Regions from separate parts of the Lactobacillus taiwanensis genome, predicted to be linked through region 2. Evidence: predicted binding sites of a transcription regulator. Region 2 holds the regulator's gene; the other holds the start of a gene.
The links. The regulator LexA, encoded in region 2, represses DNA repair genes until DNA is damaged. The targets are predictions, from matches to a motif close to CNAACANNTGTTNG.
Positions count from the first base shown of each region.

Region 1 (3,433 bases), 210 kb from region 2:
TCCAAAAGCTGATGATAGTTTTGATATTAATATTGACACAGCAAAAGAGAATAGTCAGTCTAGTCAATCATCTAGTTCAAGCTCAAGTAGTCAGCAATCTAGTTCGACGCAGAGCAGTAAATCTGAAGAACATAAAGATGAAAAACAAGAATCTCAGAGTCAGAGTCAAAGTCAAAGTAGTACACCAGCGCAGTCATCAGACAATAAAGAATCTAACCAACAACCACAACATAATGAGTCACATACCAATAACAACCAACACCAAGGACAAGCACAGAATAATCAACAAGCTTCATCTAGTCAGAGTCATTAGTATTTAGTAATAAAAAGGCTTTGAAATTCCAATTTTTGTGGGTTACTACATTTTGGATAATTTCAAAGCTTTTTTAATTTTCTTTTTTTATAGAATTTCGCATTAATTTAAGGAAAAGATTAGCAATATTCGATTTCGTTCAATTAAACTATTTATTTCTATTATTATAGTTAAATTAATCAGATAGGTTATACTTATTAATTTTATTTAGAGCAGCTTTCTGTTTTTTCTGATCGACATGAGTATATAGGTCGGTAGCCGTTGTTCCTTTTTGCCCCAATTGCTGTGCTACTAAAACTTGGTCTTTGGTTACTTCGTATAATTCACTAGCTAGTGTGTGTCGCAGTTTATGCGGAGTAAGAGGTTTTCCAAAAGCAGCTGAATACTTATTGACCATCTTTTCAACGGCATTCGTTGTCATCCGTCTAGTTTTTCCATGCCATCTAGTTAAAAAGAAAGCTACATCCGCTTTTTCAGCGCGGTAACGATCAGCACGTATTTCTTTATATTTTTTCAAATAAGGAATAGTCCAATCAGCAATAGGAACACTATCTTTTTGGCCGCCTTTTCGTATTACGTCAAGCATAGCATCTTTAAGATTGATATTACGTATATTTACGCCAACACATTCAGAAACTCTAATACCTGTTCCTAGAATCAGTGCAATTATTGCCATATCACGTTCATGATTTTTTTTAAAAGAAGGTAATGATTGTTTATTACATTTGTGTTCATACTCATTTTCGATAAAGTCTAAAAACTTAAACTTTAAATCCCCCATATACATATGTGATTCTAGAACATGAGCTCGATAGTTTAGAGTTTTAGTATCATTTAGTGAGTTTATTTTTAACATTACATTACGATCAAAATATGGCTCGCCCTGGTTATTATCAGACGTAATTGTCAAAAACTTATAGAGAGAACGCAACGCATTGATAGATCTATTAATAGTAGTAGGAGAGTTTAGTCTTCCTTGTTGATTTTTCATATGCTTTAGGTGATGAATATAAAGCATAACATCGTTTCGCTGTAAATTTTCTAAAGTGGACACACTTATTTCCTTGTTGGAAGAAACTGTAGAAATCCTACTTTCTCTTAACCAATCAAAAAAACGTCGAAGTTCAGTTAAATATTGATATGTTGTAGTTAACGAATGAGTAGTACCAAGATTATATTCTTTTACAAATTTTGGCATATTTTCTAATTCTTGATTAATAAGAGATAGGTATCTATTAGTTTCCAATTTTTCGGTCTCCTCGAACGTAGGTTTGTATATATTATATCTTATTTGCCAATTCTTTGCTATTATCCCCTAATCTTGGCAAAGTAGGAGAGAGGGGGACGGAGTATGTGTCGTCGGTAGATAAATACTGAAAAATGATTCTTAGTAAGGTTTTATCATTGGTCTATGAAGATTTTAAGATAAATTTCTCAAAAATAAGTTTAAAAGTATTAAATAACTATATAATTAAACAATATATAATAATCATTGATGATTTAATACTTTTTTATGTACTGTGCGAATATAAAAAGTAAAATTAGTTTAGTTTTGGTTATACACAAGACTTTAGCTTGTTTTTATTCTCTTATCAGAGAAGGAGAGCCATAATAAAAGTGTATTTTTTCAATTTGACAATAATTTGCTGTAATAAATTAATTCGCAAATTGCAATAATAGATTGGTAAAAATTTATTCAGGATAGATCATAGCTTACGTAAAATTTCTGATTTTATATAATTATTTATGAAATTTAACTTTTAAAAGTAAAAGACATATAGCTTAAAAAGCTATAATTTCAATAGTATAAGTGTATACCTATCAGTAAAATTATTGTTTTAATGAAAGGTACTATTAATGGAATTACTCTTATTTCTAGTAGTAAAATGTAGATTTTATGGACTTTGTTTGTATTGGTGGTTTATTAATATCAGCATTTACCCTTTATCTAAAATAGGATTATCTGATGTTTACTAAGATATTTTATCATCAATCTAGGTAATTAATTGTTAGCTATTGTGCTTTTTGACTTTAGTTAAGTTAAATGGATTTAATACGTCCAGGAATTATATAAGCTATTTAGATAACTAAATTTAGTGATAATAAACTTATGGAATATTATGTGATATTGTCGTTTAATTATTAACTATTATTAATCAATAAATGATTTGGAAGCTGTAGAATGGCCGTCTCAGCATGTAATTATTGATAGAGAAATTATCATACTCGGTAAAAATAAATTTAAAAAATAATCTATAATAATTAGACTGAACAAAATCAAAATTTTAAATTATGATTTATAAAAATACTTCAGTGTATTAAAAAATAAATATAGATCAAACCGTTTGTAAGAAATAAAATTAATAATATCGGTATTTAAGTTAAACTGATGATGGTTAAGTATCTTGGTAGTTTATTCTCTTCATTTTTGCACATTACTTTACATAATATATATTACACGAAGTATATGCGAAGTCATAACCTCTCAATTCATAATACTTCGCTCATAATAAAAAAAGTTTTGAGAGTTAAACTTTCACTCAAAACTTCATTAAATTTATTTATTTTCTAAAAATTTAAATTTCTTTCGTTTACTTAATGAAAATGTATAAATAATATTAATTACTCCCAAAAGTAAAACTGCAAACCAAATCGTTTTTAAAACAAAAATCTTCTGTAGTAATGCAGATACAATTGCTCCAAAGGCGAAAGCAATTACTAAGAACATATAGTTAACGGCTGCGTTATGCTGAGATTTATCCTCACCAAAGAAATATGCGCTCCAAGCAACTACAGATTTTTTTAAATTACCGGTTGTAAATGCATTATTATAGCCCATACCTTCAATTTTACTAAAGGATGCATTTTGAACAGCTAAGCCAAAAGCAATTACTGGAACCACATAGTAGTTTGGAACACTTTTAGGTACAAATCCTACTCCTAAACAAATAAGTAATATTGGAAATAGACAAAATACTCGCCAATAATTACTTTTTACGTATTTATGGAAAAGACCTACTAATAAAAGACCTAACGTAAATGCAATAAATGTTGTAGCACGGTTTAACATGCCAGCGATATTATGATCAGCCAATGCTGACGCAAAAAAGATAACGTTTC
Region 1 is NZ_CP059276.1:965,692-969,124, forward strand. Features, by position in the region: gene H1A07_RS04620 (hypothetical protein) at 1-313, shown strand, start outside; gene xerS (tyrosine recombinase XerS) at 489-1,559, opposite strand; gene H1A07_RS04630 (YoaK family protein) at 2,871-3,433, opposite strand, start outside.
Region 1: a site for LexA is predicted at 1,574-1,587, ahead of xerS (tyrosine recombinase XerS). Genes of this name have one in related genera too.

Region 2 (3,433 bases):
AAATAATCATAGCAATCATTGTTGTCCCACCAGTTACTAAAGAATCAACTAAAGTTAAGACACCGTCCCCCGCAACATTTTGAATTGAATTAATATCATTAGTAGCATGTGCCATTAAGTCACCAGTTCGGTGTCTTTGATAAAAAGTTCGATCCATTATCATAAAATGGCTAAATAAACGCGATCGCATCTGTCTTTCTAGTTCAGCTGCTCCGCCCCAAATTTGCTTACGCCAGAAATAACGCAAAAGATACAAAACAATTGCTGCAGCAATCACAGCTAAAATTAGTGCGCCATATTCAGCCCAACTAATTGATCCCTTATCAAGTTGATCTGCCATTAACCCTAGAATCCTAGGTGGTACTAAATTAGCAATTGAAGTTAATGCTAAAAAAGTTATTCCAATAATATAGCGCTTTTTTTCTTGCTTAAAAAACCATCCTAATTTACTAAAAATGTTCATATTTCACCTCACATATATACAAAAAGACAGAGGAGTAATTCCTCTGTCTAAACCAAATATTAGTAAAGTAAGCTACTATTTTTTTTGTTGATGCTTCATCATGTTCATAACTTGATTGAGCTTCTTAGCGGATGGTTTTTGACCCATTTGCGCCATCATAGCTGCGATCATATCTTCACTAATAGGAGGATTGTCTTGGAAATACTTCTTCATATATGCACGAGCACCATAAAATCCGCCAACAAGACCGATCAATAATGCGATAATAATAAGAAAAATTGCTAATCCTAAATTCATTTCCCAAAAACCTCCGAAAATTAATGTACTTTTTCAGCATACCAAAAAAATAGTCTTTTTTAAAGTGGAAAATTAATCTTTTCTTAATCCTTTGCGACGTTGAGCTTCTTTTGCTTTTTCTGATGTAACTTCTTTACCATCTTTATCAATCACAACCGTATCTTCAAGTTGTTGTCTAAATCCTGCACGGAAGTTTTCAAGAAAAGCAGATCTTAACTTCTTACGTTCCTCTAATTCGTCAGGAGTTAGTTCACGTTCTCTACTAATCTTAGTTAATTCATTAATCCGCTTAATTAATTTTTCTTCTTCTTTTTTATCCATAATAAACACCTCACTAAACAATGTTAGTTTACCTTAATTATACCAATAAAAAAAGACTCAACTGTCAAGAACGCCTGTTTGCCGAACAAATCTTTTTTTGTTAAAATATTAGTAAGTAACTAAATGGAGAAAAAATTATGACTGAACCACATGCAAATAAACAATTAGAAATTTTACGTTTTATTTACGACACTGTTGAAGAGCGTGCTTTTCCACCTACAGTTAGAGAAATTTGTAGTGCTGTTGATCTTTCTTCTACTTCAACAGTACATGGCCATTTAGCCCGCCTAGAAAAGAAAGGCTATATCTTAAAAGACGCCACTAAACCTAGAGCAATCGAAGTTACAGAAAAGGGCCGTGAAGTTCTAGGAATTAAGCCCAAGGATATCCCAATAGTTGGTGTAGTGACTGCTGGTCAACCAATTTTAGCGGTTCAAGATATTGATGAGTACTTCCCTCTCCCACCTGATCTTGAAAACGATGCTGGAGAACTCTTCATGTTACGTGTTCATGGAGAATCTATGATTAATGCTGGTATTCTTAATGGTGACCACGTTATTGTTCGTAAACAATCTAGTGCAAATAATGGTGAAATCGTTGTTGCAATGACAGAAGATAATGAGGCAACTGTCAAGAGATTTTTCAAAGAAGACGGCTATTATCGATTACAACCGGAAAATGATACAATGGATCCAATTATTTTACCTGTGGTTCAAATTTTGGGTAAGGTTGTAGGCTTATATCGTAATAATATCGACTAAAAAACTGGTATGGATTTTTTCCTACCAGTTTTTTTAATTCTCTGTTTTTAATAATGGCTTTATATTTAACCAATCCTGAGTAATAGTTTCAGCCAGTTTTCGATTATAAAATACTGCAGCTGGATGATATTGTGGAATAATAGTATATTTTTCTTTTGACCAAACATAACCATCTTTTGCATCATTTAACTTTAAAATTGGGGTATTTTTTATAATCTTTCCATGCACCTTGCTAATTTCATATTTATTTCCTAACAACCTATTTAAAGCCGTCGTCCCAACTGTAATAATTATCTTTGGCTGAGCATAATTAATTTCATAATCTAACAGGGGTGCATGAGCTAGAATTTCTTTCTTCGTTGGTTTCCGATTTGGATACTTTGCTACTTCTTTATTTTCTTTTTTACTGAAAACTTTCTTAACACTATATGGACGACTTCTTACTGCACTTGTAATATAAACGTCTTCTCGTTTAAGTCCAATCGAAGCCAGAGACTTCATTAGTTCTTTCCCAGAAGCACCATGAAAAGGAATCAAAGACTCTATTTCTTCTCTTCCTGGGGCTTCTCCTACAATCATCAATTTTGGATGAACAGGGCCAGCTCCAAAATTAATTCCTTCCAGTTTCATTCCTTTTGCTCGATCTTTAACTTCTTCTAATAACTTATCTGGATATCTCATTTTTTTCAATATATTCCTGTGCCTTTTTCAAGAGTTCATTTAATTCCTCATAATGTAAACAAGTACTGGCTTCCTCCAAACTTGACCACTTAGAAGCACCAATTTCGCTCTCTTGTAATTTAATCTTTTGATTCGAATTAAATTTACTCAAAAAAAACGTAACCGTCTTTACGCGATCTTTTGCAATTTTATAAGTAATACTTTCTTTGAAATTAAAATCAAAGTCTGGTTTTAAACCTACTTCTTCATATACTTCTCTTTGAGCAGCCTGTATTTCATTCTCACCTTCTTCAAGATGTCCTTTAGGAAATCCCCAAGTTTTATTAAGCTTACTCTGAGCTAGCAAAAATTCTATTTTTCCATTATTAAGTCTGTATATAATGCTTCCAGCTGAATATTCATGGATGTCTTTCATAACCCTTCACACTCCTACTTTTTTATTATAAGCTAAATTTGATTTTATAGCTCTTTTTACATCTACTTTCTAACTTGAAAAATAAGGTAGAAATTATTACTTCTATTTTTGTTTAATCGACAAAATCTCTATTTAAGGTTAAACTTTATGTTGAAATAGAAAAAATTAAGGTGGAAAAATTGAAAAAACAAGAACAAGCTGAAAGTTGGGGTCAATGGATTCTCCAGGTACTAATTTTAGTAGCTATCTTTTTTGGTATTTTCTTTGTACTAAATAGATTTGTATTTGCTAACTTAACCGTATCTGGGATTTCAATGCAGCCAACTTTTGAAAATAACGATCGTGTAATTGCTCTTCGTCATGCTAAAATTAAGCAAGGCGATATTGTAATTGTTGACGCACCAGATGAACCAGGTGCCCTATATATTAAACGAGTTATTGGATTACCTGGTGATAAGATTGTAAGTAAAAATAATCAAATTTATATCAATGGTA
Region 2 is NZ_CP059276.1:752,196-755,628, reverse strand. Features, by position in the region: gene H1A07_RS03635 (ABC transporter ATP-binding protein) at 1-463, opposite strand, end outside; gene H1A07_RS03630 (YneF family protein) at 539-760, opposite strand; gene H1A07_RS03625 (DUF896 domain-containing protein) at 833-1,081, opposite strand; gene lexA (transcriptional repressor LexA) at 1,219-1,842, shown strand; gene H1A07_RS03615 (uracil-DNA glycosylase) at 1,876-2,523, opposite strand; gene H1A07_RS03610 (bis(5'-nucleosyl)-tetraphosphatase) at 2,507-2,938, opposite strand; gene lepB (signal peptidase I) at 3,118-3,433, shown strand, end outside.